Linked DNA regions of Sulfuricurvum kujiense DSM 16994. The protein of the gene in region 2 binds, or shares a complex with, the protein of the main gene of each other region. Links are inferred from orthologs where the notes say so. Each region holds a gene or a part of one and is shown on either strand. Other genes may lie near its edges.

Region 1 (15,435 bases), 1.0 Mb from region 2 along the record:
CTTCCCACCATCCGCGAATCGATACCGTATCGGGCAATGCGGCAGCGACACGGCCAATATCGGCTTCGGGATTGGCGGAATGGACGTGAATCCCGTCATAGAGGTTTTCAGGGATCCCCAAAATACGCTGTAACGCACTCAGAGAGGTATAGGAGAACCCCTTGTCATAGGCACTCAGTCCGGAGTTAAATGTGCTCACGACGTTGAAGCGCTTGATCTTCGGAGTCAAGGCCAAACCGCCCGGCTCCATCTGAGTGAATATATAAGTCAGTTTCTCCCCAGAATCGAGTTGAAACTCCTCTTTGAGCGATTTGCCGACCATCACTTCAAAGTTTTTAGGTATCCCCCCTCTCAGCCCTTCGGCAACTATGCGGTTGACTTTGGCTTCCTGAGCAAAATCGACACCGAAAAGATACCCCCCCTCCATTTGATCGCCGCTTCTGGAGAGAACGGCAGAGGTGACATACGGACTAAACGAGAGATCGGGAAATTTCTGACGCAGCTGTTCGAGCAAAGCCGTGTCGCATGTCGCATAAAATTTTGGCTGAATCGTCATGGGATAGTTCATCACGGTAAGTTTCTTTTTAAACTCGTTGTCAAAACCGTTCATAAGTGCCATAGCGATGATAAGAACCATCACGCCCAGCGCAATTCCGGAGAATGCGAGGAGTGCGGAGAGGAAGATAAAGGGCTGCTCTTTGTCAAAGCGCAAAAATCGTTTGACGAGGTAAGAGACGATATTCAAGAGGCAAATACCCCTTTTTTAGGTCCTGATTTACCGCAGCAGTTTTTGTATTTGAGACCGCTTCCGCACGGGCAATCGTCGTTTCGGGAAATTTTTTTATCGTCATTTTCGTGCTCTTGATGATTGAGAGACATTCGAAATGCTTCCTGTTTTTTCTCCAGTTCCATTTGACGGGCAAACGCTTCAGCCTCTTCTTCGGCGCTCTCTACTTTAAATCGGATAACATGGAGGGTTTTAATCGTATCGTATTTGATCGTCTCGACCAATTCGCTGAAAAGGTTATAACTCTCTTTTTTATACTCGACCAACGGATCTTTTTGGTTGTAGGCGCGAAGTCGGATCCCCGTTTTCATGCTGTCCATTTGGTACAAGTGTTCACGCCATGCGGTATCGAGGGTTTTGAGGTAAATCTCCCGCTCGATTTCGCTTCGAAGTTTTTCATCCACAACCGACATTTTTTCGTCATATTGAGATTTTAATACATTTAGCAATGTACCTTGAATCGAGTCGAACGATTTATCGCCGAAGAGTGAAACATCGATATCGGCGTTCATCTCCTCTTTCAACGTCATTGCCAGACGTTCCAAATCGATCTCCTCTTCGGCAATCCCCTCAAAGATACCGCAGAACGCCAACGTACGGTTGACGTATTCACTGCGGATTAGATCGATTTTATCGGCTACGTTATACGACGGATCGAGCAGTTCACCGCGGAATTTATAGACGATTTTGCGCTGTTCATTCGCGACGTCATCATATTCAACGATACTTTTACGCCCTTCGAAATGCATGCTTTCGACTTTTTTCTGCGCTTTTTCTACTGCACGGGTTACCATCGCCGATTCGATATATTCACCGTCTTCAACACCCAGACGCTCCATGATCGACTTGATTTTGTCCGAACCGAAGATACGGAGAAGGTTATCCTCCAATGAGAGATAAAACTGGCTCGTTCCCGGATCGCCCTGACGCCCTGAACGGCCGCGAAGCTGATTGTCGATACGGCGATTTTCGTGGCGCTCAGTTCCGAGAATATAGAGACCGCCGAGAGCTTTGATCTCATCGCTGACTTTAATGTCTACCCCGCGACCTGCCATGTTGGTTGCGATGGTTACCGCCCCTTTTTCACCTGCATTTTTGATGATCTCAGACTCTTGCGTATGGTTTTTCGCATTCAAAACGGTGTGAGGGATTTTTTCTTTTTTGATCAATTCATGCAGTTTTTCGGATTTCTCGATCGAAGCGGTACCGATCAAAATCGGCTGACCTTTGGCATGAAGCTCTTTGACTTTGGCGATAACGGCATCAAATTTCTCCCCTTCCGTTTTATAGATCAAGTCGTTCAAGTCTTGACGGATAACGGGAACATTGGTCGGGATCGAGATAACGTCGAGATTGTAGATTTGTGCAAACTCGGTCGCTTCGGTCTGTGCCGTACCGGTCATACCGCCGATTTTTGCGTACATGCGGAAATAGTTTTGGTAGGTGATATCGGCCAGTGTTTGGGTCTCTTCTTTGATGATGACCCCCTCTTTAGCTTCCAATGCCTGATGGAGCCCTTCGGAATAACGTCGCCCTTCAGAGAGGCGTCCCGTAAACTCGTCGACGATAACGATTTGGCCGTCTTGGATAACATAGTCTACGTCGATTTCGAAAATGTAGTTTGCTTTCAACGCCTGGTCAAGGTGATGTGAAAGAGCAGAGTTTTCGATACTGTAGAGATTGTCGACACCGAAAAGTTCTTCCGCACGTCCTATCCCCTCTTCGGTGATGAGGATAAGACGATCTTTTTCATCCACCGTGAAATGTTCATCTCTTACCATCGCTTTGGCAACCGCATCGGCGCGGGTATAGTTCTCTAAGGTACGGTTGGTCGGTCCGGAGATGATAAGCGGTGTCCGTGCTTCATCGATCAAAATCGAGTCGACCTCATCGACGATAACGTACGCATGTCCGCGCTGAACCATGTGATCACGCGAATAGGTCATATTGTCACGCAAATAATCAAATCCGAATTCGTTGTTCGTGCCGTAAGTAATATCGCATGCGTACTGATCACGTTTATTAGCAGGGTTATACCCCTCTTCGACCAATATCCCCGTAGAATATCCCAAAAAGGCATACAGTGCCGACATCTGCGTACCGTCACGGGATGCCAGATAATCGTTGACCGTCACGACATGAACCCCTTTGCCGTTCATTGCATTGAGAACAACCGCCAAGGTTGCGACAAGGGTTTTCCCCTCACCCGTTTTCATCTCGGCGATTCTCCCCTCATGTAAAACCATACCGCCGATAAGCTGAACGTCAAAGTGACGCATACCGAGAACACGTTTACTCGCTTCACGGGTAATAGCGAATGAATCGACTAAAACCTCATCAAGTGTTTTAACATTGTTTTGTACCGACTCTTTAAGAGCATGGAAAGCCTGCTGCAACGCTTCGTCGCTCATGGCGCTGAAATGGGGTTCTCGGGCATTGATTGCCGCGACGTTTTGACGATATTTTTTGACTTCTCGATCGTTTTTGGTACCGAAGATTTTTCCGACTAGCGATTGGAGCATTAAAAGCCTTCATTATGAACAGTATTGAAAAAGTTGGTGATTTTAGCATACGAAATCTATGGTTTTGGTAAATGAGCATTGGGTACAATAGCACAATTACTTTATTCAAGGATTTTGTGTGCGTTTTTTACCCCTCTTGGTTCTCCTTTCCCTTACCCTCTTTGCTTCACCGAAAGAGATGAGTTCGTTTAACTCCAAATTTATTCAGACCATTATCGATGACAGCAACAAAAAAATCGTTTACTCCGGTGAACTTTGGGCAAGCAAACCCCAAAATGCCCTCTGGGTATACCAAAAACCGATTCAAAAGAGCGTCTACGTAAACGGTTCCAAAATTACTGTGATCGAACCGCAAATAGAGCAGGTAACGATGCGTACGCTGGATGATGAGATCGATTTTTTGCAAATCATCCAAAAAGCGAAGAAAGTTAATGACGATCAATACAGTGCAACGGTAAAAGGTCAAACCTATACGGTTCAGTTTAAAAATACCCAGCTGCTCTCTATCGCCTACAAAGACAGCTATGACAACCGTGTAACAATCCAGTTCACCAATCCGGTACAAAACAAAGCGATAGAGGCAAACCGATATAAACCAATCATTCCCGAGGGATTCGACATAATAAAAGACCGCTAATTTTAACAATAAAGATCAGGGTTTTTTCGTATGTATACAGATTGCAGTCTATTTAGTCCCATTTATATATAATTTTGAATGTAATATAGTGTTTTTATGATAGTATTTAAGAAATAACCGTCCAAGAGTATTTAAGAAATAACCGTCCAAGCAGGGGTAGTTTTGAGATTTTCGTCATTAGTCGTTTTGTATTCCTTTATCCCCCTGGCTGTATACGGGTCTGAATTACCTCCTGAGACTACCCTTACTGAAGACATAAGCTATACGGAACAGTTGGCGACACAAACCAATCAGAATATCGATTATCAGCCTTTTATTTTATCGGTATGGGAGCAAAAAGATCTTACCCTTTTCGGTGTTCACACCTTGAAAGATGCCTTGATGCTGCTTCCCGGTATCGATATGATGGGTAATACGAACAACAACCGTACCCCTGTCATCCGCGGTTCCAATCCCCTCTCCTACGGACAGACAAAACTGGCTATCGACGGGGTTGTGGTCAATGACCGTTCGGCTGATACCTATACCGCTTACCTCGATTTTCCAATCGAGCTGATAGAGCGCATTGAAGTCGTCCGTGGGGCCGGAAGTTTTATCGAGGGAGTCAACGGATACTCAGGGACTATCAATGTTATCACCTATGCAAAAGACGAAGATAAGCTGCAAAACGGTGTTGTATTCGGAAGTTTCGGCAGCGATTTGGCTAAACAGGCAGGATTTTGGTATACGCACCGCGCATCGGATTGGAGAGTCTCCAGCGACTTGTTTTATCAAAGCAACGATGCCCGTTCTCCTATCACCGTGACGGATAAATATCACAATACGGGCTATGCGCCTCTCAACAGCCATCAAATCGGTTTCGGCCTCTCTTATTTTTATAATGATTTCTATCTTAAAGGACGTATTAACCATTTTACGACCGGAAGCGCCTTTGGTAATTTGAGCGCATTGCCGAATATGAACGGTACCCAATCATTCCCATCATGGTATGTTGAGGGGGGATTTTCACACAAGATTTCCGATGATTTGACTTTAAACGCAAAGGCTGGAATGATGGAAGACGGATGGGAAGAAGATTCCCGACTGCTTCCTCCCGGAACGTACGGAGTCCTTAGTTTTCCAAACGGTTTTTGGGAAGATTGGAATTTTAATGCACGAATGTTGTATGCCAATATTTCCGCAACCTATACCGGCGTCGAAAATCATAAAATCACTCTCGGCTATGGCCAAAAGTATGAAGACATTATTGATATGCACACCGTCACGACGAATAAAACCGGAGGAACGACTCTCGTCGATTATACCGACACCGCGCCGTTTATTGATATGGGATCGGCATGCCGCCATACCGATGAGTTTTACCTTAGCGATACCATTGACATTAGTGACATACTTGCCCTTTCACTTAATGCTGGAGGAACCAAAGCGTCAAATTTGAATTTCGAACCGTATGTCCGAGCGGCCTTGGTTTTTCAGCCGTACCGCCAACACATCCTGAAATTCATGGTGGGCAACAGTTTCAGACTGCCCTCCTTTCGCGAGCTCTATACCCAAAATCATCCGACTCAGGTCGGTAATCCCGATTTGGAGTCTGAACATGTCGTCTCCTATGAAACACAATACCTCTACAAACCGTCGATAGATACGACATTGGGTCTTAATCTGTTTTATCTGAAAAATAAAGGGCAAATCACTCCGAATACAACCAATAAGATGTACCAAAATATCGGCAAACGCAATATCATGGGATTTGAGACCGAATTTCGAGGAAGTATCGGAGAAAATGACACAACATTTCTCTCCTACAGCTACATCAGAGGGGAAACGTTTAAAGGGAGCGAAACAACCGACTATCTTCCATATGCTTCATCCCATTTGCTTAAGGGGGGGCTTTCCTATACGTTTACCCCTCAAATGACAGGAGGAATCGTAGGACGCTACAGCAGTGCAAAAGAACGTCGCCCGAACGATGTACGCAAAAATTCGATGGAATCATTCGCTTCCTATGATTTGATTTTAGGTTGGGAGAGTTTTGACGGATTTTACCTGCAAGCTGCATTGAAAAATGCCAACAATGCCATCTACCGCTACATATCTCCTCCCGGAACCTATCCTGATGATTACCCGATTGAAGGAAGAACTTTTTGGATTAGAACAGGATGGAAGTTCTAATGCGGATAATTTTGTTTTTTCTCTTCGGATTTTTCATTGCATCGGCACATGAATCTTTTATAGTAAACGGCCATATCCGTATGCTTCCTAAAATCATGGCACTCGACACCCGGCTGAAATCCAAAACAGATTCATCCAAAGTGATATTTGCCGTAGTATACGATTTAAATCGAAAATCTGACGCCCAGTTTATTGCGGAGGGAATCAATCGGGTTCATCACGAAAGAGTTTCCAATATCCCTTTTAGCGCCATCGCACTTTCCGTCAACGAAGTAACGGAACGAAAAGACATAGCCTTCGTGTACATGATTCAAAAATGCAGTTCCAAGTCCCTAAAACAAGTAGCTGAATGGGGAATAGAGAACTCTATTCCGACTTTTTCCTATGATGTGGCAGATTTGGAATCAGGCATATTGGGTTCTATCGCATTTGAACGCTCTACGGTCATCTACATCAACAAAAAAACCCTCAAAGAGGGTAAATTTCATTTCGACGGCACTTTATATCAGATTGCGAGACTCATTGAATGAACTTTTTTAAAAATGCCCGCTTATCCACTAAACTTTTTGTAACACTTGTCATGGGGACATTCATCCTTTTCCTCACGGTTACGTTAATCACATTTTGGATTGTTCGGGATCTAACACTGAACTCCCAAAAAGAAAAAGCCTATTTGCTTATTGATGCGGTTAATCCCGCCGTATCCCTTTCTCTTTTTTTGGGAATCAATGATTTCGGAAATAAACTATCTGCCATTACCCAACGCAATGAAGTCATCGCGTTAAAAATTACCGATTTAAAAGGGACCGTTTTTCTGAACTATCATCAGCATGATCTTTCACGATCGTATCAGACGATTGATATCACCGAAAATTTGATGGAACCCTCTACCCTTAAACCGATCGGCTCGATCACCCTTACCTATTCAGGCGAAGAGTTCACCAAAACGATGAAGCGTTTTTACATTTTATACGGCTGGATAACCATCAGCGTATTTAGCGTCCTATGGCTGATGATGATTTGGGTCAACCGTCTTTTGCATCCCATTACATTGATCGCTCATAAAGTACGGAATTTTAAACCCGGAGAAAAAATAACCTTTGACTTCCCCTATACTCAGCGTGAGTTTACCCAAATTACCCATGCATTCGAGGCGATGCAAGAGAGCGTGCTCCAATACTCGGATGAGATTGAAACGATAAATAAAAATCTTGAGATGAAGATTACGGAACAAACGCATAAAGCAACCCATCATTTGTATTACGACACTCTCACTTCCCTCCCGAATCGAATCAAACTGCAAGAAGATCTCCTTAAAAATCCAATCAATACGGTAGCAATATTGAATATTGATGATTTTAAAGAGATCAATGACTTTTTCGGAATTGACGCGGGTGATTGGCTTTTAACCCAAATCGCCCATTGGCTCAGCGAAATGAAACTGAACCCCTACCGAATCGGCGGAGACGAATTTGCGTTTCGTCTAAAAGAAGGGAGTTCGAATGTCGAGTTTCAACATGACATTGAAATACTCCTCTCCTTGCTCAGTGAAAAGCTATTTATGATTGCGGACGAAACCGTCCATGTTCGTGCAACAGTCGGTATTGCCATTGACAGCGATAAGCCCCTCATTCATGCCGATGTCGCACTAAATAAAGCGCGAAGTATTAAACGCCCTTCTTGTATCTATGACCCCTCAGAGGGAATCGAGCAGCAGTATCAAACCAATATTGCAATGTCGGCTCAAATTCGTCAGGCATTGGTCGAACATCGTATTGTCTGTCAATATCAACCGATTGTCTCGTGTATTACCGGGAAAATTGAAAAATATGAAACATTGGTACGTATTCAAAACGAAGACGGTTCCCTAATCCCGCCGTATGATTTTTTACCGATTGCGCAGAAAACAAAGCTGTATCACCACATTACCCAAGAAGTTGTATACCAAGCATGCCATCTTTTTGCCGATCGTGACGAACAATTTTCAATCAATCTCTCCAGTAGCGATATGTTAGATGCTAAAACGCTGACAACCATTGAAAATATTCTCCGCCAAACCGGTACAGCGAATCGGGTTATATTTGAAATTCTGGAATCTGAGGGGATTGAGAACTTTGAGGAAGTCGCCTCGTTTATTGCTAAAATGAAAAATCTGGGGGCAAAATTTGCGGTTGATGATTTCGGAACAGGTTATTCCAATTTCGAAAATATTCTTAAACTCAATGTCGATATCCTGAAAATTGACGGTACGTTGATCAAATCGATTAATGAAAATCCTCGTACCCGCATCGTTGTTGAAGCTATTATCGACTTTGCCCACCGAATCGGGATTGACACCGTTGCCGAGTTCGTAGCTTCGGAAGAGATTCTTCAGAAGGTGACTGAATTGGGTATCAATTACGCGCAGGGATTTCATACAGGGAAACCGCTCTTTTTTGATAAGTAACTAATGTGATTTTTAATCCTAACCATGGTACAATTCGCAAATTTTTTACAAGGGCTGATCCATGTTAACCGATCGCGTCAATATACTCTCCGAATCGATTACCATTGCTATCTCTACGTTAGCGCAAGAACTCAAAGCACAAGGGAAAAATATCCTCAGCTTTTCCGCAGGTGAGCCTGATTTTGACACTCCTCAAGTGATAAAAGATGCTGCCATCAAAGCAATCAATGACGGTTTTACCAAATACACCGCCGTTGACGGTATCCCTGAACTCAAAGCAGCTATCGCACTTAAACTCAAACGTGATAACGGATTGGACTACAAACCAAACCAAATCATCGCCAACAACGGGGCGAAACATTCGCTTTACAACCTCTTTGCCTGTACGATTCAAGCGGGTGATGAAGTAATCATCCCGGCTCCGTATTGGGTTACCTACCCGGAGCTTGTAATGTATTGCGGAGGAAGCGTTGTCGAGATTATGACCGACGATGAAAGCGGATTCAAAATCACCCCTGAGCAGCTCAAGGCGGCATTGACTCCAAAGACGAAAATGCTTATCCTTACTTCTCCCTCAAATCCGACCGGTGCGGTCTATTCACGCGAGGAGCTGACTGCCTTAGGAAAAGTATTAGAGGGGACTAATGTTATCGTAGCCAGCGATGAAATGTACGAAAAACTCATCTATGACGGTGAATTTACATCAGCTGCAGCGGTGAGTGACGATATGTACCAACGTACTATCACCATCAACGGTCTTTCTAAATCGGTAGCGATGACGGGATGGCGTTTCGGGTATATGGCAGCAGCCAATACCGAAATCATCCAGGCTACTAAAAAGCTCCAAAGCCAAAGTACCTCGAATATCAACTCTATCACTCAAAAGGCGGCAATCGTAGGCCTTAACGGTGAAGCCGATGCGGATATCGAAGCGATGCGCGTTCAGTTCAAAGCCCGCCGCGACGAAGCGGTCAAATTGTTTAATGAAATTGACGGATTGTCGGTTCTATCACCTGCCGGTGCTTTCTATCTGTTTGTCAACATCAAAGAGGTCAGTAACGATTCCATGCAGTTTTGTAAAGAGTTGCTTGAAGATCAAGGGATTGCGGTAGTACCGGGTGTGGGATTCGGTTCTGAGGGGTATTTCCGATTCAGTTTCGCGACCGATATCGACAGTATCCGCGAAGGGATCAAACGTATCGCCGCTTTTGTAGCCACAAAAAAATAAATCTACTTTTTCATTCCCGAAAAGCTCGGGAATGGCCTGCTTATTTGATACTTTTCAACGCCTCTACAACCGCATCGATATTCCCCATCGGAAGGTGAACTTTCCACTCAGGATTTTTTGAGTCCCCCGCCAATGAAATACCGATACTGGCTACGCTGTCACTTCCGGCACCGTATGGCTCATCTACTTTACTGATAGAAATGACACCTTTTTTCGTACCGTCTAATGGAATTTCTTTAATGATGGTTACAGCAGAACTCATAATCTCTCCTAACTAAATGTGTATAGGAAAGAGTGTAGCCGATTTTGGCTAAAGCAATCTTAAAAGAAAAAGAATTAATTTGAACCTTGAGCATTGGCATTATTGCCATAAATAAAAGCGTACATTTTTCGATAGTAACGCTCGTTACGGGTCCGGTCCGTTGCGCTGAAATGGTGATAGCGTCCCAGCGTTTCCCATGAATATCCGAAGCTTTTGACGAGTTTCGTCAAAATACCGTTAGCCTGTTCGCGGGCGGTCGTATCTTCAAAATATTCCTGCAGCATCGGATTGGGATGGTATTTATAGTTGATTTGGTAAGGCCCTAGATCAAGGTTGGTAATGCCGCCGTCAATCAACGCCTGGGCTTGAAGCGTGCATTGTTCCGTTGAACCGCATTTAATGATATGTCCTGTCACCGCAAAACCGGCATTGAGCGCACGCTGCGCTTCATCATCCGCATTGATGCGTATGACGTGAGGATTGCATCTACCTCCCTCTTGAAGACACTCGCAATGCTTGATCGCATCGAGGACAATATCCGGCATCCGAATATCACTCGTAGGTACACTGTCCGCACGCAATAATGACGTTGCTATGACCAAACCTACGATTGATAAACGCATCCTTTGTCCCCTTTACCTTAAGATTCCAACATTTTAGCCAATTTTGCCTGCATTTTCAGCCACATTTTATGTTCCATCAACGGAAAGCCGCTATACACACCCTTATTTGTGATACTTTTAGTAACACCTGAGCGTGCCGCCATGGTGGTGAACGGTGCGATGCTCAGGTGCCCTGCCGTAGCGCTTTGCCCCCCCATCACCACATTGCGCCCCAAAGTCGTTGAACCGGCCAGACCGGTTTGAGAGACTAAAATGGAGTGTTCGCCGATAATGCAGTTATGGCCGATTTGGACAAGATTGTCTATCTTCGAACCCTGCTTAATAATCGTTGAGCCGAATACGGCGCAGTCGACTGTTGTGTTGGCACCGATCTCGACATCATCCTCTATGACTACATTCCCGTTCTGATAGAGTTTGACATGCTCACCCATTTTTGTATGGGCATACCCGAATCCGTCGCTTCCGATCACCGATCCCGCATGAATCATCACACGGTTCCCGATGCGGCAATCGCGGTAAATGCACACATTGGGGTAGAGGATAACGTCATCTCCGATCACGGCGTCGGCACCGACATAAACACCGCTCATAATGGTGCAATTCGACCCGATAGATGCCCCGTTTTCGATATGGGCGCTCGGATAAACTACACTCCCCTCGCCTATTACGGGAGGGACTTCACTGCTGCGTATCGGTTTTGAAAAATGTTTGGATAAAAGGGCAACCGACATATACGGCTCATCCGACGGCAGAGCAATAACTCCCTTGGGAAGAAGATGCGCTTTAGATGAGGGGAGAATTACGGCAGAAGCTTGAGTGTTCTCAAGTTCTTTTTCATATTTACTGTCGGAGAGAAAAGAGATTTCTCCCGCTGACGCTTCTCGAAGAGTATTCATTCCGGTGATTTCTATGGAATCTTCGACTCCTGAACACCCCAGCAATGCCGCTATTTCAAAAAGTTTCATCTGCTTTATCTCTCTAAAGCGACAGAACCGCTTCGGACGATCTCTTTGGGATGAAAACGCTTGATCGCTTCGAGAAAATGGTTGACTCTCATAGGCTCATCCGCAACCATGACAATCATCGTATCGCTTCCGACATTCACAATCCGTCCGTTATAGGCATGGGTAAGTGCTTCAATATCACCTAATGATTCACTCATAGGGATTTTGACCAACGCCATCTCGGTTTCAACCAAATCGGCATGTTCATAGACTTTCAATACCGGAATCAGTTTGTGCAGCTGTTTAGTGATCTGTTCGACCACACGTACCGAACCTGCCGTAACAATTGTAATACGCGAATATTTAGACTCGGGAATCGGAGCCACCGTCAACGATTCAATATTGTACCCTCGTCCCGAAAACAACCCTGCAATGCGTGAGAGTACACTGGCTTCATTCATTACAATAACGGAAATAACACGACGTTCTGTTTGTTCCATCATTTCTCCTTGTACTCTAACATCATATTAAAGAGCGACCCGCCCGCCGGAACCATCGGCAGAACGTTTTCAAACCGATTGACGACAACATCGATGATCGCAACTACATTTTTTTCGACCGCATCTTTAAGTGCGGCATCAAACTCTTCTTTGGTTGTAACACGGTATCCGACTCCGCCGAAGGCTTCAACCAATTTTACAAAATCGGGCTGTATCGAAAGATCGGTTGACGAGTGGCGTTTATCGTAAAACAGGGTCTGCCACTGCCGTACCATCCCCAAAAAGTTATTATTCAAAATAACATTTATGACGGGAAGTTCATACTCTACCGCCGTCATCAGCTCTTGGATATTCATTAATATGGAGCCGTCACCCGTAATATTGATACTGACACGTTCCATATCGGCACGCTTAACACCCATTGCCGCCGGGAATCCGAATCCCATTGTCCCAAGACCTCCGGAACTTACCCATTGACGGGGACGGGTAAACGGATAAAACTGAGCCGTCCACATTTGATGCTGTCCGACATCGGTCGAGATATTGGCATCATCGCCCAAAAGCTGCCCGATACGTTCAACGACCCACTGCGGCTTAAGTCGATCACCCTCTTCCGTATAAGAGAGCGGATGAAGCTTATTGAAATTGGCAATCGTATTGTGCCACGACGCATAACGGGCCGGATCGATCTGCTCTTTTGCCAACGGAATCATCTGTTCCAATACGTTTTTGACATCACCGACAATCGGGAAATGGGCATGAACCAATTTCGAAACACTTGCGGGGTCGATATCAACATGGATGATCTGGGCATTTTTCGCAAATTCGGAAAGTTTTCCGGTAACACGATCATCAAACCGTGCACCTAAACCGATAACCAAATCGGTCTCGCTCATCGCCATATTGGCGGCGTATGAACCATGCATCCCGAGCATTGAAATAAGCAACGGGTCATCATATCGAAGGGTTCCGCGTGCCATAAACGTCTCAACGGCAGGAATCTGGGTCATTTTTGAAAATTCACGCACCAGTTCTGCCGCATTGGCGTTGATAATTCCCCCTCCAAGATACAAAAGAGGACGTTTCGCACTCGCGATCGCTTCGATCGCTTTTTTGATTTGTCGGGCATTCCCTTTGGTCGTCGGCTTGTAGGTCTCGAGCTCAACCTCTTTGGAATAATCGAATGTCGCAATCTGTGCCGTTACATCTTTCGGAATATCGACGTGAACCGGTCCCGGACGCCCTGTACGGGCAATATAAAATGCCTCTTTAAGGACACGAGGCAAATCAGCCGCATCGGTCACGAGATAATTGTGTTTCGTACACGGGCGGCTGATACCGACGGCATCGATCTCCTGAAACGCATCGGTACCGATGAGCGACATCGGTACCTGGCCGCTGATAACAACGAGAGGGATCGAGTCCATATAGGCATCGGCCATTCCGGTCACACCATTGGTAAATCCCGGACCTGAAGTAATCATTGCGACACCGACTTTTCCGGTAGCTTTGGCATACCCCTCTGCCGCATGGACCGCCGCTTGTTCGTGACGGGTCAAAATATGTTGAAATGAGCGCTGTTTGTATATCTCATCATAGACGTTCATGATCGCCCCGCCCGGGTAACCGAATACGACTTCGACTTCCTCGGCGATGAGTGCTTCGATAACCATCTGTGCACCGCTGATTTGCATGTCGTCTCCTTATTTTAAAAAATATAATTTTTATCGCCCTATTCGAAAAAAATAGCAACAAAATTAAAAAATTAGGGGATTATAAAAGACTGTAGCTATAAATTACGTTAAATTCGCGAAGAGGTCGCCCCTTTTTAAGCGAGATCCTCAATTTCAGGCAACAAAATTTCTTCGCTCTCCAACAAGGTCGTCTCCTTTTGCTCCGATACCGTTTGATCAATCATTGAGGGAAAAATTTTCTGAATCGAATCAGACAATTTATTAATCTTTACCGGCTTTAAAAGATAACCGCTTGCACCGGATCGAATAGCATCAATGACCATCTCTTCCTGACCGTGGGACGTGACCATAATAATTTTGGCATTCTTATCGATTTTTTTTAACTCTTTTACGGCACCTAAGCCGTCCATCCTTGGCATTGTAATGTCCATCGTTACCAAATCGGGTTTAAGCTTTCGATAAACTTCGACCGCTTCCTGACCGTCTTTTGCTTCTCCGACTACTTTATGTCCCAATGATTCAATCATTTTGATAATGTTACGTCTCATGATTAATGAATCATCTACCACCAGAATATTAAGCATTTCATTCTCCTTTAATTAATCCGATGACATTAAATTCCATATTTCCGTAGGGTGTCGAAAATACTGCGGTCATAATGCCGTTTCCGTTCGTTTTTAAGATTGATTTTGCATCTTCAACCGTTACCGGAGGGGTAATCGTCACCCCCTTGCCCCGATTGGGAAAGTCATTCACGGCATGTCCTAAAATCATATTGGCGATCTCACCGGCTGCACTCTCGCGTAATTCCGCTAATTCAGATTCATGAATCTTTCCGTATGAAAATGCCCGGGTCAATTTTTCAAGCAGCAATTCGTTGTAGGAGACATAAAATAAAAGATTGATACTGCCGCCGATTCCGATCGTCGTCGTGTATTTTTTCAATTCTATTTTTTCCATCGAACGGAATTCTCCGTCAAATTTTGCCTCTATCTTCATCTCATCAGTCATGAAGAGCTCGGCACGGTATACAATGGCGGTAAGAACCTCTTTTAGAATTTCACTATTTTTCATCCTCATCCCTAACGAGTGATTTTTTGGGAATACTAAATATAAACCGGCACCCTTTTCCCTGCTCGGATACTACACTGTAGCTCCCTCCGAGTTTCAAAACTTCCGAACGTACCGAGGCCAATCCGACCCCCCTGCCGGAGAGATCACTGATTTCATCTTTTGTCGATAGAAAATCTTCAAACATCAGTTCAAATACGGCTGAATCATTTTCAAGTTCCAAGAGAGTTTTGCATCCCCTCTCAAGCGCTTTTTGTTTGAGTTTCTCTTTGTTGATTCCTCGACCGTCATCACTGATTTCTATCACAACGGATTCTTCCGTATCGGTAATGGAGAGTAGGATCGTACCGTATTCATCTTTACCGTTTTCCACTCTCTCTTCAGGGGTTTCAATCCCATGATCAACACTGTTGCGAATAACATGTATCAAAGATTTTGCAAACGGTTTAAACTCTTCACCCACTGAAATATTGGTCGTGTCAGATACATCCATCGGTTTCAGTGATTTTTCAAGTCGTTCACTGATCATTTCGACGTATTTCGGCAAGG
Region 2 (15,673 bases):
ACGGCAGCTACGTCAAAGTGAAACATGAGCCCGGCAATCTGATCGATAGTCATAAAATCGCTGAAACCCATACCAACAAAGTGTATAATTCGGTCAAAAAACAGACTCCGAATTATGTCCAGCAGCTTACGGCACGGCTATTCAAAGAGAGTTAATCAAGGATTTCCATGATCGCTAATTATCTACACTATACTCCGGATATGAAAGAGCGGGTCTGGATCGCCCCCTCCGCCGATGTCATCGGACGGGTATCAATGGGAGAAGACGTCAGTATCTGGTTCGGATGCGTCGTTCGCGGAGACGTCCACTATATTAAGATCGGGGATCGCAGCAATATCCAGGATTTGAGTATGGTACATGTCACCCATCACAAGCGCGACGATATGAGCGACGGTTACCCTACCATCATCGGCAACGATGTTACCGTCGGCCATCGCGTCATGCTGCACGGCTGCACCATCGAAGATGCGTGTCTGATCGGAATGAGTGCGACAATCTTGGACGGTGCCGTCATCGGGAAAGAATCGATCGTCGGCGCGGGAGCGCTGGTGACTAAAAACAAAGTATTCCCTCCCCGCTCTTTAATCATGGGAAGCCCTGCAAAAGTGGTTCGTGAGCTTACCGATGAAGAGGTTGCCGAGCTGTATGCTTCCGCAAAGCGCTACGTCAGTTTTAAAGAAAACTACCGCGCACCCAATGTCTGAATTTAATCTCGTTGTTTTTGCCGACATTCTCGGTATTATCGCCTTTGCACTCAGCGGTTTTCTTGTAGGGGTTCGCAGCAACCTCGATCTCCTCGGCATAATTATCTCCGCTTCGCTTACCGCACTGGGCGGAGGAGTAGTCCGTGACGTCATCTTGGACCGAACCCCGTTTGCGTTTAACGAATACTATCCTGCCATTACCGTCTTAACCACTATCGCCATCGCTTTCGCCTTTCGTCTTTACCACCGGGAACAGATTGAACGACAATGGCTTTTTGTCATCAGCGACACGATCGGTCTTGTCGCATTCAGTATCACCGGAGCGCTTTTGGCGATTGACGCAGGGTTCAATTTTTTCGGTGTTATTATCCTAAGCTTCCTCACCGCAATTGGAGGAGGGGTTCTGCGTGATATCCTCATCAATCAGGTCCCTGCCGTACTCGTAAGCGATTTTTACGGTTCCATCGCACTGATCGTCTCGATTTTGCTCCTTGTATTTTCGGCAGTGATCGGGTTGTCGACACTGAGCGTTGCGATTGTAGCCTTTATCGCCATCACACTGCGGCTCGCCGCCTATATCAAGGGGTGGCATCTCCCTACCCTAAATACGGATCATTAATATGCAAAAACTCAAAACTATCCTTCTCCTTTTACTCCTGGCGGGGGCTATCGACATCGGACGCTATTTCATCTATCCCAACATTGATGATCTCAAAGATATCCGTCCTATACCGACCGCATTTATGGAATACCGCCAAAACGAGTGGGCCGATGAAAACCGGGACATGGAAATCACCCAAAAATGGGTCTCCATGTCACAAATTTCCCCGAACGTGATCAAAGCGGTGTTAATCGGAGAAGACGACAAGTTTTGGAATCACGACGGATTTGACGTAACAGGGATGGAGCAGGCGCTGGAGCGGAGTCTCAAAAAAGGCTCCGTCGCCGGAGGAAGCACCATCAGCCAGCAGCTCTCTAAAAATCTCTACCTCTCTCCGAGCAAAAATCCGGTACGCAAAATCAAAGAGGCGATCATCACCTGGCGGATCGAACATGCCCTCTCCAAACGGCGTATTTTGGAAATCTATCTCAACGTCGCTGAATGGGGTGACGGTATATTCGGAATCGAAGCGGCGGCACGCCATTATTACCATAAAAGCGCCAAAAACCTGACGGGACAAGAAGCGGCGCGTCTGGCGGCGGTCCTGCCCAATCCGATCAAATACGATCCGACAGGGAGCCAAAAGTACGTCAAAAACCGTTCACGTATCATCTACAAGATTATGAAACGCAGAGGGATCGTCATTCCTCAATTCAAAGAGGTCATGACACCGCCGAGGGAAAGCGAATCCCCTGCTGTAGAAAATAATCAAAGTATCACCGATCTTTTCGATCAAACTGCCCCGGAAGAAACGGCACCCCAAGAGCAAATCGATGTACCGGTTTCAAACGGTACCGAAAAAAATGAGTCTATAACGTTTTAAATTTGTGGTACACTGCTTTTATCTAGAGATAAAGGATGTGTACAATGGATAAGCGGACCTTTCTCAAATTTTTTGCCCTCACCTCAAGTTCGCTGCTTTTGGCCAATTCAGCAGAAGCTTCTTCAGCCCATGCCGCCCCCAATACCCAAGAGCTGCAGGAAATAGCACAAAAGATGTTCGCCGAAGTCATCTCCCAAAACGACTATTACGTCAATCATCAGGGCTCCGCTTTCTTTGAAAAACTGAAAAACGGACAACATCCGCGTGCCACGGTCATCGGATGCTCGGATTCCCGTTTTCAAAGTGCTGCCCTCGACGCAACGGCTGAAAATGATCTTTTTATTATCCGTAATATCGGCAATCAGTTCAGCTCCAACATGGGGAGCGTCGAATACGGTGTACGCCATCTCAATACCCCGCTGCTCATCATCGTCGGACATTCGCGCTGCGGAGCGATTAAGGCGGCTCTGGGCGATTACTCTTCCGAGGGGCCGCACATCATCAAAGAGCTCGATTCTCTCTCACTAGCCGTACGAAAAACATCAATGATGGGGACGGAGGAAGCCAAATGGCTTGCCGCCGTTGTCAGCAATATCAATCAACAGGTGTATTACGCACAAAAAGAGTTTAAAGGGGATGTGGAGAGCGGAAAACTCACCATCGTCGGTGTTGTCTATGATTTGGCCAATGATTTCAATAACGGCTACGGACGCCTCAAAATCGTCAACATCAATGGAGAAAGCAATCCGGGGAAAATGATGGACTATCCCTTAATGAAATCGCTCTTCAAGCCCGTACATTTCTAAGAATACCCCACCCCCCCATCAGCGAAGCGGCCGCAATAAGATAAGAGGGGGCGAAAGGGTTGCCGCTATACTCTGTGATGGATGTCATAAGAGCAGGTGTAATTCCGCCTACTATCCCTGCGGCACTCCCTAATATTACCGCTGTAAACGATGCGCGATAGCCGTGATAATGCAGGGCATTCACCGTCGAAGCAAAGATGGGAGCCTGAAACGCACAAAGCAAAATTACCAGTCCGATCGTCCCCGCCAATGCACCCCAAAAACCTCCGATGCTCATCCAATAAAAGAGAGGATAAACGCTTATCGCGAGGGTTATAGAGGTTAAGCGCATCAGACGAAGCGAACCTATGACATCCGCAACCATAGCCATCAACGGGATAAATACTACACCGACAACAATAGAGAGAGTATTAATCTGCCCCGCTTCGGCTTTGCTGAGTCCCGCGCTCCCCTCTAGCCAGATGGGAAGATAAATAAAGACGGTATAGTAAAATACCCATATTGCCGATGCAATGGTCAAAAACTGCCAAAACTCACGGCGATGATGGCGTAAAATGGCAACGATCGGAACGGTTTTGTCTTCACTCGGTCTATAATCATCGGTTAGATTACGTCGCAGGTAAAGCCCCGCTGCCGCAATAATAATACTCGCCCAAAACGGTATTCTCCAACCCCATTCACCCATCGCATCGCCACCGATATACCACAACAAGGCCCCGCAAAATCCCGATCCCAACGCCATTCCGATTTTAGCTCCGACGGAGACAAACGAGCCGTAGAGATTCTGATGATCCGGTGCGGACTGCTCAACCAAATAGACGATGGAGCTGGCGTATTCTCCTCCGACGGAGAGTCCCTGGATCATACGAAGCAATACCAAAAGGATCGGAGCCAAAATCCCGATTTGCGCATACGTCGGCAAAAAACCGATAAGAAAGGTAGGGAGCGCCATCATCAAAAGCGAGCTCATCAATGCCGTACGCCGACTGACACGATCACCGATGTGTCCGAAAATCAATGCGCCGACCGGACGCATAATCATCCCTGCGGCAAAGGCACCGAAAGAACCTAATAAGGAGAGGAAAGGGTCATGCGAGGGGAAAAAGAGGTTCCCCATCATCACGGCCAAAAAACCGATAAGGGCGAAATCGTAGTATTCTATGACGTTGCCGATGATCCCGGCTGCAACAATTTTCTTTTTGGATGTCATATTTTATCCTTGTATCTTCTCTTTCTTTTCTTTTTCATAAGAAAAGAAACAAAAGAAAATCGCCCTCTCACCAAATCGCTGGCGGTTCGCCCGTGCACTTCTGCACGCGACCTTGCTCTTGGTGTGGTAAGAGGGCTTTTGTTTAAATTCTAAACGATCCACCCGCCGCCGAGTAACTTTTCTCCATCGTAAAAGACACCCGCCTGTCCGGAGGCAACGCCCAATACCGGTTCATGCAACTCAACCGTTGCATGGTCACCGTCGATTTTAACACTACAGCGCACGGCCGTAGTACGATAGCGGAGTTTTACGTCACATTCGAACTCGGTGCGGGAATCAAACATATTCACCCGTTCCAATTCGACACGATGGCACTCCAAATCTTCACGTGTCCCTACGACGATTTGATTTATTTCGGGTTTGATCTCGACGACAAAATGGGGGTCGTGTGCGCCGTGGACGCTGAACCCTTTACGTTTTCCGATCGTATAGTGCATGTACCCTTTGTGTTTGCCGACGACTTTGCCTTCAAGGTTAAGGACTTCTCCCTCTTGATCGACGGGAACATAGGGCTTTAATACATCCATGTAGGTTGTTTCAACAAAACATATTTCGCTCGATTCGCTTTGCGACGCAAACGACTCCAACCCCTCTATTCCTGCGGCATAGGCTTTGATATCGCTTTTATGGCGTTCTCCCAACGGAAACAGCAATCTCGGAACCAGTGCCGGATCGATGTAGAAGAGAAAATAGCTTTGATCTTTCGTATCATCGTGTGCCTGGAGAAGATACTGTCCGTCATGCCGGATGTAGTGTCCCGTTGCCACATAATCGGCACCGATCGAATCCGCATAGGCAACCATCGCGCCGAATTTGATGTTACGGTTGCATAATGCACACGGATTCGGGGTTTTTCCCTCTTTGTACGTTTCGATAAACGGAGTAAAAACTTTTGCGTTAAACTCTTCTTGAAGGTCAAGGATATGGAGTTTTACTCCGGCAAAATCCGCCGCCCTCTGCGCGCGGGCCTGATGAATCTCATGATAGCCGGGCTTGGAGTGAAGTTTCATATAGACTCCCTCCACGTCATACCCTTGTTCTTTGAGCAACAATGTCGAAACGGTCGAATCAACCCCGCCGCTCATCCCGATCAGTACTTTTTTACCCACTAACTGCTTCCTTGTCCTGCATAAGAGTGTGTTTCATCCACATGGGAAGTCAACGCTTTATAATACTTCGTATCGGTCAGCCCCTCTTTCTCCATTGTATGTATTTGAGATATAAGCGATTTTTCAATCTCTCGGACAACAAAGTCCAAATCATCTGTCAAATTGATAAGTTGAACGTCTTTATCGTCGATCATCCCCTCAGCCAACATTTTATCTTCGATAAATTGTAATAACGGAGCATAAAACTCCGTCCCTACGACGAATAAACGGACGCCCCATACTTTACGGGTTTGAATCAAAGTCAACGCTTCAAACATTTCATCGAGTGTCCCGAACCCTCCGGGAAAAATAACATACGCCATCGAGTATTTAACGAGCATTACTTTTCGGGAAAAAAAGTAGTCAAAACTCTGCCCTTTGGTAATATAAGGGTTGGGTTGCTGTTCGGTAGCCAGTTCGATATTAAGCCCTATCGACTCTACGGTTTCGACCTCATACGCTCCGCGATTTGCCGCTTCCATAATCCCCGGTCCTCCGCCGGTAATAACGTTATACCCCTTCTCTCCAAGCATATTTGCCAATGTCATCGCTTGGGTGTAGTACGGATGATTTTCATCCAAACGGGCACTTCCGAAAATGGTTACTGAAGGTCCTAAATCTCCTAATTCATCAAATCCCTGGACAAAATCGGCAATTATTTTAAAAACACTCCAAACATCCGCTGATTTGATATCTTTGACATAGCGGCTGCTTTCGTACTCTTTTGTTTTGCCATGTCGACGCGCCATTCTTATCCTTTTAATTTATTCAATCGATCTCGCTTGGTTCCGATAGAGGTGATTTGAACACCGAAATTTCCATCCACGATAACAACTTCACCCTGTGCAATGACATGATCATCCACTAAAATGTCAAGCGGATCATTGGCAAGCTGATTCAGCTCGATTACCGAACCGATATCCATGCTGAGGACATCTTTGAGAAGCATTTTTTTCTTTCCGATCCGAACCCGCACCGGAAGCTTTACCCCCATAATCAAACCGATATTTTTCATCTCTCCTTCATCCAGTTTAACGGCCGGTACGGAAGAAGAAGGAGCATCAAAAATATTACTGCTGTTGCTCGCAGGTGCAGGAGCCGCTTTTTCTCCCGTCAATGCTTCATTGATCGTTGAGTCTATCGCCAGCATCATTAATGAATTGATATGCCCCAGCGCAAAGGTGAAAACGAACATTTTCGCATACCCGTCAAGATTGACTTCTCCGCTTTCGGGAATAAATTCCGCACGTTCGGGCTTAATCGTAAACTTCGGAAGCTCTTTTTGGGATGCCAATGTGGTGCTCATCGCCCCGACGATATTGGAAACGATCTCTTTTGCCGCATCCATATCCTCATCCGACATCGTATCCTGAGCTTCCCCATCACCGCCGAGCATCATGTCTCCGAGCGCTGTCGCGAGCTGAGGAGGCATCATCACGATACCGCGTCCTGCCGCCGCCCCGCTGAAACTCACATGAATTTGTGCAATAGGGGGGATGACATTGGAGATGATCGAAATTTCTTCCGCCTCCTTAAGTGTAATCGTAGGAGTCTGACCCGTCAATCCCTCTATCGTGGCAACAGCTTCAGTTGCAAATACTCCGGGAAAATCACTCATCTTCATCCTCCTCTTCTATTGGTCCGCGTATCATCTCTTTTACCCCGCTGATACGGGCTTTTCGTTTCATCTCAAACTCTTTAAGCGCACGTTTGACCGCATCTTTTTCCGTATCGATCAATGAAGTAATCTGTATCGATTTTCTAAATCGTCGCAGCCCCATCTGACCGACGAAACGATCTTTTCCGTCAACACTGACATTGACGACATCATCTGCCGGAATATTGAGACGAATTATATCGCCCTCACCTAATTCCAACAATTCATGCAAACTCAATTCCGCTTCCCCAAGGTTCACTTCAACATTGACATGAGCCCCCCCGAGAAGAACCTGAAGTTCCTGATTACGGCTTTTTTTCGAACTGGTTTCATTAAGCATCAAATCACGGCTCGCCAACTTCGGCAGTACCGGTTCCAACGCGATAACCGGATAACAGATATTCATCATCCCCGAACTGTGTCCGATGATGATTTCCATAACGACCATAACGACGATCTCATTTTGGGCTACGATCTGAACGACGTTCGGGCTGGATTCTTTCGATTCGACCTGAGGATAGAGATCGGTAACCGGACCCCACGCTTCTCTGAGTGTCCCCATCATAACCCGTAAAATCGTCTCGAACAAGGAGAGCTCGATATCGGAAAACTCCCGATTCGCTTCAAAAGGCTCCCCTTTTCCGCCGAGAATACGGTCCAGCATCGGGAAGGCGATGGAGGGGTTAATTTCCAAAACACCGTTCCCTTCGAGCGGTTTCATCGAAAAGACGTTAAAGCTGGTCGGGTTCGGGAGCGACATCAAAAACTCACCGTACGTCATCTGGTCAACCGAATGGAGCTGAATTTCAACGATGGAGCGCATAATCGCCGAAATCTGCGATGCGATAGAGCGGGCCATCTTGTCATGAATCCCTCTAAAAGCACGAAGCTGCTCTTTCGAGACACGGTTAGGACGTTTGAAATCGTAAAGGGTAATTTGTCGCTGCGGATAAAGGGATTCTTCGGTCGTCTCTAATAACCCGTCACCTTCGTCGTCAACTACGTCTAAAAGGGCATCAATCTCTTCTTGGGATAATATATCTGCCATTACTGCCCTCCTACCGCTTCTTTAATTCGACGAATGACCGATTTGTGAATTTGTGAAATCCTCGATTCGGTAATATTGACGATCTCACTGATCTCTTTGAGGGTGAGTTCTTCAAAATAATAGAGCTGGATAATAATCTGTTCGCGCTCCTCAAAGGTCATCAGTACCTCTTGAATCGCTTCGATCAGATCTTCATGTTCCATCCGCTCCAACATTCCCCCCTCTTCAGGGGTCCCGAGCTGATCATCCAACGGCAAGACCGTATAGATATCCGATGCGATACGCGCTTCGCGCACTTTATCTTCTTCGATTCCCAAAATAACGGAAAGCTCACTGTCACTGGGTTCGTCATCATGATCGGCCATATAGACCTCAATCGCGTGATCGATCTCTTTGATTAATCGGCGGCTGGAACGGCTGACCATATCGAGTGATCTTAGGTAATCGAGCATTGCTCCGTAAACACGTGTTTTGGCATAGCCCCAAAACGAATCGTTTTGGCTCTCATCATAGCGGCGTGCCAGTTTCACCAACTCTTCCGTTCCGATGGCGCACAAATCCATATAATCGACCGAACTGGGAAGCCGTTCTTTCAAGCGAAACGACATCGCTTTAACGGCCGGAAGAAACTGGATAGCCAATTGGTCTTCACGGTGTTTCAGCTCTTGCGTATAGGCATTGGTACCGCTCATCCTTTCCCCCGTCCCTGATCATCCAGCAACTCTGATTTATGCGTATAAAAAGCGTCGATAAACTGCTCGCGCTTATTGATTTCACGTACAAAGAAATCGAGATTATGCTCATGCGCTTTTTTCGGAAAGCTATGCGCCTTGACTCCCAATGACTGGAAAAAGAACCCGACACACAAATGGGCGAAAAGGTAAAAAAAGAGACTAATCAAAATGACCCATCCCAAAAAATTCTCAGCAGAATCCGATTGCAGTATTCCAAAAACAATACCGACAAAAAACCCCTGTATTGTTAGAAAATAGACAAAATTCGAACCCCTCATCCCTTTTTATCCTTATCGTAGCCGTCTGTCCAAAAAAGCAGTCTTTCTCATTGCCGTAAATGTACGGCGAATCAAAAATGTTCCATCAGACGCTTAAACAGCCCACCTAATCCGCTTTCTTTGGGATCTACTAGCACATTGCGTTCCAGTTTTTTCGCGATACGCTTAACTATTACCTCGATTTCATTGGTCGGTGTCGCGGTCGGAAAATCACGAGAAAAAAGGGCTCTTTTTTTAACACTCGTAGAAATTTTCGGATCATTCGAGATCTGCCCTAAATAACTCAATTTTAAAGCACCGCCGATATTGGCCTGCGCTACTTTATTGATTTTTTCAAATAATGCTTCGGCCTCTTTCATAGATCGGACTTGGTTCATGATAACATTTATTTCATCACGCAGCTTTGAAGTAATCTTAATCGTCGCATACGCATCGGTAATTGCTGCGGGATCGGGCACCGTCACGACAATGACGTCATCGCACGCCCGTAAAAAAAGCTGGATATGTTCTCCGATTCCCGCACCCGTGTCGATAATCATCACATCCAGATCATCCAGAACATTGGCCTGGTCCATAAACCGCTCGAACAATCCCCCTGATGCGTATTTAAAAATCTCTTCGCCGCTTTCACCGGGGATCAGGACCAAATTCGGCTCGATCGGAACCAAAATCTCTTCGACGGTCGCTTCCCCTTTTAAGACATGCAAAATATTTTTTTTGATTTTGACGTTAAACATCACATCGAGATTGGCAAGGCCGATATCGGCGTCGAATATCCCTACTTTCAGCCCGTATTTTGCCATGACAAACGCCATGTTCGAGCTGATCGTACTTTTCCCGACTCCCCCCTTCCCGCTGGTAATCGCAATAAAGCGGGTTTTTTTAGCCGTGGCGTTTCGGTTTTGATTTACAAGTGCTTCGAGTTTGGAAGCTTGGTGGTTCATGCACTCTCACCTCTGTTAAATCCGTTCATCAAACAATCCACCAAAAAGTCAGATGTCGCTACAACCAAATCCTCAGGAACTTCCTGTCCGACCGAAAAATAGCTGATCGGAACTTTCGTTTCGTACACGAGGGAGAAAATATTTCCGAAACCTCTGGTTTCGTCCAGTTTTGTAAACATCATCGTGTCTATCCCGAGCGGAGCAAAATTTTCGTAAGTAGCTTTAAGATCATCGTACTTGATCGAGCTTGGCATCACTAATACGACATCCACCGTATAATCTGTATTGTTGTCTCGCAGACATTCGTAGATTTTTTCTATTTTCCCTTTATCGTACGGAGACGATCCCATTGTATCGATTAAAATATAATCACTGTAACGCAATGCGTTCAAAGCACTCGAAAATTCCGGCGGGTCCACGACCGTCTCAATCCCGAGTTTCATCATACGGGCATATTGCATCAGCTGTTCTACCGCTCCGATACGATAGGTATCCAGAACCACAAGGCCTACTTTGTATTTTTTCTCCAAAAGATACGAAAAACGTGCAGCCAGTTTGGCAATCGACGTTGTTTTTCCGACTCCCGTAGGGCCTACAAGCATGATCACTTTTTTGCTCCCCGGCCGTGGAGCACTCTCTAGACGCACGGGGATCATTTTACGCATCAACACTTGAAAATAGCGCTTGACGGTTTCAGAGCTCTCTCTCATTTTAGAGGGCATATGCTCCAGTGTGAGGTGCATGATCTCATCGAGATGTTCCTGGTCCATTCCGCTTTGCTGGGCAAGGCGGTAAATCTCGGCAAATTCAGGGGGGATAGCCGCGGTTGTTTTGGGTGATTTTTCCGACCAAAACATATTTTGGATCAGTTTGACTTTATCGCCGAGCTTTTCTATCTCCTCTTTAATCCGTTTTAGATCTTCACTCTCTCTAACGGGAGTTTGGCGGGAGGGGCGCTCTTCTTCCGTCACTTCAGCAATTTTGGATATCTGTTTTGCGGCGGCGGAAATATTATAAAGGACATCGCTGCTTTTTTGTGCCAACGGACGCTGCTTCATAAACGGCTCATCACTCGGAGCCTTTGATTTTGGAGCAGGAGCGGCATTCTCTTCAACGCCGACAACGATCTCGTACAAAGCACTTTTCCCGAGTGATTTCTTTTGTACTTCACGTGTTTCGATCAACATCGCTTCTTCGCCTACCTCCAACTGCGCTTTTTTGAGCGCTTCGGCAGGAGTGGCACCGCTAAATGTCAAAATTTTCATAGTGTCTCCGTGTGCTCTTATGAGCCAAGCTTCCTAGCGGAATCGTCACACTGATCCGCTCATTCCAATGAGGATGGGGAATTGTCAACTCTTTGCTCCGAATGGATCGTTTCTCAAAGAATAGTATATCCAAGTCTAACGTCCTCGGCGCATTCGCAAAACTGCGACGCCGCCCAAAACGTTTTTCTATCCGCCAAATCAGCCGTAACAGTGCTCTGGGTTCCAGTGATGTCGCGATTTCGATAACGGTATTCTCAAAATCGTGTTGCTCCGTATATCCGAAAGGGGGATTACGGAGAATTACGCCGCTTCGAACGATCTTCATAAGACTCAATCGACGAATATAAAACCACAAATGGTTCATCCGCCGTTTGACATCTCCGATATTTCCCCCAACCCCTAGAAGGACGCGGTAACGATAACCGCCTCCCCCCTGAAGCGTTTTGGGGAAATAACGGTCGATTGAAATAGAGTGCTTCTCATCGAGAACACGGCGTAAAGGCATCGCTTACTCTTCAACAGTACCTTGCTGGGCTTGACGCATTGCATTGATTTCGCTGAGAATCTGCAACATCCCCATCATTGCCAAATGGTATCCGAAAGGACCGAAACCGATGATCGACGACGTACATACCGGAGCCGTCATGCTTTTTTGACGGAACTCTTCACGGCGATAAATATTGCTGATATGAACTTCGATCGTCGGAAGACTGACGGCACTGATTGCATCGCGAATGGCGATGGAAGTGTGAGTATACGCCGCCGGATTGATGATAATACCGTCCGCATCGCCGTAGCACTCCTGGATGCGGTCTACGATTTCACCTTCCAGATTGCTTTGGTAAAACTCGATATCAACACCGTTTTGTGCTGCAAACTCTTTCATCTGCGCATGGATTTGTTCTAAACGCATCGGTCCGTATACTTGCTGTTCCCGAACCCTTAACATGTTGAGATTCGGCCCTTGGATGACGACTATTTTCATTGATAAACCTTGATTTCTGTTTTAAGGTATAGATTATAAGGGGTTCTATATTATAAGGAACTAAATTTCACGATCGCTTAAAGATATTCAACTCGGTTTCGTCCGTTTTCTTTCGCTTTGTACAGCGATAAATCCGCTCTGTGCATCATGCTCTCCTGCGTATCTCCCGAAGCAAAAATCGTCACGCCGAAGGAAGAGGTGACCGTTCCCACATCAGGAAAATGGAGCTGTTCTACCGCCAACCGGAGTTTTTCAGCGACATAAAGCGCTTTTTCCCGATCGACATCCGGCAAAAGACATACGAATTCTTCCCCGCCCCAGCGTGCCAATATATCTCCCGTCCGTATCGTCTGAGAAAAGATATGCGCAACTTCAATCAAAACCCTATCTCCGCTTTGATGTCCGAATGTATCGTTCACCCGTTTAAAATGGTCGACATCGGCAATAATAAGACCGAAGGTCCGATGCTCATCCCAGTGGCGCCGAAGAACCATATTTTCAAACACTTCATTAAACTTATGGCGATTAAACAGTTTTGTCAACGGATCGGTTATAGAGAGGAGTTCTATCCTTTTTTTATCGCTGATATCGTGAAAAATGACGGTATAAGACAATGTATCGCTCTCATCATCATTCAAAGGGGTTACAACGGTGTCGAACCACACTTCTTCACCCGAAGCCAGGACTGCTTTGACTTCGCCTGAAGATTTCTGATGGCGCGCGATCGCATCGCAAATCTGAATCGTATCAAAATCAACCGAAACTTCCCCGAATATTCGAGGAAGGTAGTTTCCGACTACACTTTCCGGCTGATAACCGAAAAAATCCAAAAATGCTGTCGTCGCTTCAATGATTTTACACTCTTCATCCATTTTGACAATCAAAAGATTGGCATCGATAATCATTTTATCTCTATGCAGTTCGCTGTTGAGTTCAGAGATTTTTTTCATTTGGGATTGGAGGGTTAGCTTCAACTCATGCAAATCGCTGATATCGTAAATTGATACCATCACCATCCCGTCTTCTACGATATACGGAGAGATCGTCACCTGTAGCTGCATATTCATTAGCAGAGAGGTCGTAATTTTCGTCCGGGGTATTTCGATAAAACGGTTTTGTACCGATGCGTCGTAAAAAGTCGGGGACTCTAATCGTAACGTTGTCCGTATTTTTCTCGCAAGTACCTTGTAGTCGATCTGCGGATAAAAATCGCGCAGGTTTTTACCGATCATTTCCGATGCCGAATGCGATGTATTGATCTCCAGCCATTGATTCCAGTAACGGACTTCAAAATTCTCATCAATGATCATAACGCCTATTTCAAGGGCATCAAGGAGAACGTTAGGATAAGGGATCGTAACCATTAGGCGTACAGCTCTTCGAGTTTGCGATCAATTAGGGCTTTTAAACTTTCGATCATCCCGTCTTTCGTAAGGATGAAAATATGTCCGTTAATATTTTGATGTTCAAATTCCATCTGCGTACTGATAATTATGATTCGGTGATAATTCATAATATCTTCTTGACTGATCAGAGCATTGCCGTCAATCAGTTCCGTCGAAGGGACAAAAAACTGTACTTTCGTATTCAGCTCTTCCGTCAAACGGCTGATTATCGTCGCACTGAGGATATTGGTCAGTTCAATTACCGCATCCAGTATGTCCCCATCAGACGGGTTGTCGACGTCATAAAGATGGTGTCCAAGATGCAATGCGGACTCTTCCGAAATCACAAATAAAAACTCTCCGCTGAACATCCCTCCGAACAACTGTTTCGTCACATAATTGCGCTGATCGTCGGATATTGTTTGTTGAATATAACTGGCCAACCCTTCCATATCGCTGATCAGAATCTGAGGAATATGCATTTTGCCGAACGCTTCCAATAAATCGGCGATACTCGCCGTCGCATTCCCCATAGCGATATTCATCAGCTCCCGGAGCATATCGAGATGATCGTCTGTAAACCCGTTTTGCTGCATTATTTACTCTTTATATAGAAAGCTGTTGCAGTATAGACAACATCTTTTCGCTGTTAATCGGTTTTGGAATCATCATTTTTGCACCCGACTCCAAAACTGTAGATTGTGCCTGTGCCTGAATGTCCGCCGATACGATTACAACCTGTGCGTTCGGATCAATTTTAATAATCTCTTTTAACGCTTCGTAACCGTCCATTACCGGCATCGTCAAATCCAAAAAAACAGCACTCGGCTTTTCCGCTTTAAATAATTCAACGGCAATGAGACCGTTTTCCGCTTCTAAAATAGCAGCAGTCGGTTCTAATTCTTTTAATGTTTTAATAAGAAATAAACGTGCTAGTTTAGAGTCATCGACAACAAGTATTTTCAATCTGTACCTTTCTTCTCAACACATATTAAAATATTATAACGCAATACACTTTCAATAGGTTTTATTTGAACCGTTTTTCTGCCTATTTCTTCAGCAATATTAAAAAATTTCATTCTATTTCTGAAAAGTGTAATGGTTATATTCCCTATGATACAATTCTAACGCTCATCAAACTCTGATACTTTTGGAAATATACAATATGAAAATCCTATTGGCTGACGCTATTTTTACCGACGGAACCATTTACCGCAATCACGGTATCGTGTTTGACAAAACCATTATCGAAGTCTCCTCCAACGATGAACTTCGTTCCCGCTACGGCGCACAATGCGTCGAACTAGGCGAAGGCTCCGTAATCCTCCCGGGACTTGTGAATGCCCATGTTCATCTAGAGTTCAGTGCCAACCGCACCACCCTGACCTACGGTGAATTTATGCCGTGGCTCTCCAGCGTTATCGCCTCACGCGATGAATTAATCAATGAATGTGACGATGAATGCACGACACGTGCCGTTGAAATGATGCTTTCCAACGGTATCACGGCATTCGGAGCGGTCAGTTCGTACGGGTTTGATTTGGATCCGTGCTTCAAAGCTAGCCAAAAAGTGGTCTATTTCAACGAACTCATCGGCTCTGATCCCGCCATGGCTGATGCGCTGTACGCCAATTTTCAAGAGCGCCTTTTTGCTTCTCAAGAGCTGAAACGCAGTGGATTTTACCCTTCGATCGCGATCCACTCCCCCTACTCCGTCCACCGGATTCTGATTCAAAAAGCGCTCAAACACGCAAAAGAAAAGGATCTGCGCGTAACGGCACATTTTATGGAGAGTCCGGCTGAGCGGGAATGGCTCGATACCGATAGCGGACCGTTCCGTCCTTTCTTTGAAAACTTTTTAAAACAGACCCGAGCCGCCAATACGGCAGAAGAGTTTTTGAGTTATTTTAAAGAAATTCCTACCCTCTTTACCCATGCGGTTCAAGCATCCCACGATGAGCTCTC

What was found.
Region 1: the proteins of fliM (region 2) and SULKU_RS07500 are in contact, whole or in part, in a crystal structure (PDB 4IGA), measured with the Thermotoga maritima proteins. The link is inferred for Sulfuricurvum kujiense DSM 16994 from one-to-one orthologs. Residues at the interface, in WP_004081085.1 of Thermotoga maritima: Asp3, Val4, Leu5, Gln7, Ile10, Asn11, Leu13, Ile14, Leu17, Met18; in WP_004081049.1 of Thermotoga maritima: Ala83, Gly85, Gln86, Gln87, Val90, Ile91, Ile94, Lys99, Asp100, Phe101, Ile102, Val103, Arg110.

What each region holds. Positions count from the first base shown.
Region 1 is NC_014762.1:1,494,042-1,509,476, forward strand. The notes cover bases 12,675-15,435. They hold SULKU_RS07500 (response regulator), read right to left. Parts: upstream 14,400-15,435; coding sequence 13,950-14,399; downstream 12,675-13,949. Other genes in these bases: SULKU_RS07495 (acetolactate synthase large subunit), read right to left, coding at 12,675-13,815; SULKU_RS07505 (chemotaxis protein CheX), read right to left, coding at 14,401-14,889; SULKU_RS07510 (ATP-binding protein), read right to left, coding at 14,879-15,435. Outside these bases: SULKU_RS07440 (ABC transporter permease), read right to left, coding at 1-739; preprotein translocase subunit SecA, read right to left, coding at 742-3,309; lolA (LolA-like outer membrane lipoprotein chaperone), read left to right, coding at 3,428-3,946; SULKU_RS07455 (TonB-dependent receptor plug domain-containing protein), read left to right, coding at 4,109-6,118; SULKU_RS07460 (hypothetical protein), read left to right, coding at 6,118-6,648; SULKU_RS14420 (GGDEF domain-containing phosphodiesterase), read left to right, coding at 6,645-8,564; SULKU_RS07470 (pyridoxal phosphate-dependent aminotransferase), read left to right, coding at 8,626-9,792; SULKU_RS07475 (hypothetical protein), read right to left, coding at 9,833-10,054; SULKU_RS07480 (lysozyme family protein), read right to left, coding at 10,129-10,677; lpxD (UDP-3-O-(3-hydroxymyristoyl)glucosamine N-acyltransferase), read right to left, coding at 10,695-11,642; ilvN (acetolactate synthase small subunit), read right to left, coding at 11,648-12,124; more of SULKU_RS07495, read right to left, coding at 12,121-12,674. UniProt on the Bacillus subtilis protein: Involved in the transmission of sensory signals from the chemoreceptors to the flagellar motors.
Region 2 is NC_014762.1:454,679-470,351, reverse strand. Bases 6,071-9,069 are described here. They hold fliM (flagellar motor switch protein FliM), read right to left. Parts: upstream 8,118-9,069; coding sequence 7,023-8,117; downstream 6,071-7,022. Other genes in these bases: SULKU_RS02425 (hypothetical protein), read right to left, coding at 8,806-9,069; SULKU_RS02430 (RNA polymerase sigma factor FliA), read right to left, coding at 8,117-8,809; fliY (flagellar motor switch protein FliY), read right to left, coding at 6,164-7,030; SULKU_RS02445 (LOG family protein), read right to left, coding at 6,071-6,161. Outside these bases: SULKU_RS02480 (RNA degradosome polyphosphate kinase), read left to right, coding at 1-155; SULKU_RS02475 (gamma carbonic anhydrase family protein), read left to right, coding at 168-704; SULKU_RS02470 (trimeric intracellular cation channel family protein), read left to right, coding at 697-1,323; mtgA (monofunctional biosynthetic peptidoglycan transglycosylase), read left to right, coding at 1,325-2,188; SULKU_RS02460 (carbonic anhydrase), read left to right, coding at 2,233-2,994; SULKU_RS02455 (MFS transporter), read right to left, coding at 2,975-4,204; tRNA 2-thiouridine(34) synthase MnmA, read right to left, coding at 4,354-5,373; more of SULKU_RS02445, read right to left, coding at 5,373-6,070; more of SULKU_RS02425, read right to left, coding at 9,070-9,129; SULKU_RS02420 (P-loop NTPase), read right to left, coding at 9,201-10,073; flagellar biosynthesis GTPase FlhF, read right to left, coding at 10,070-11,338; folK (2-amino-4-hydroxy-6-hydroxymethyldihydropteridine diphosphokinase), read right to left, coding at 11,319-11,843; aroQ (type II 3-dehydroquinate dehydratase), read right to left, coding at 11,847-12,323; SULKU_RS02400 (sensor domain-containing diguanylate cyclase), read right to left, coding at 12,401-13,687; SULKU_RS02395 (chemotaxis protein CheX), read right to left, coding at 13,687-14,304; SULKU_RS02390 (response regulator), read right to left, coding at 14,315-14,674; mqnF (aminofutalosine deaminase family hydrolase), read left to right, coding at 14,874-15,673. UniProt on the Bacillus subtilis protein: One of the proteins that forms a switch complex that is proposed to be located at the base of the basal body.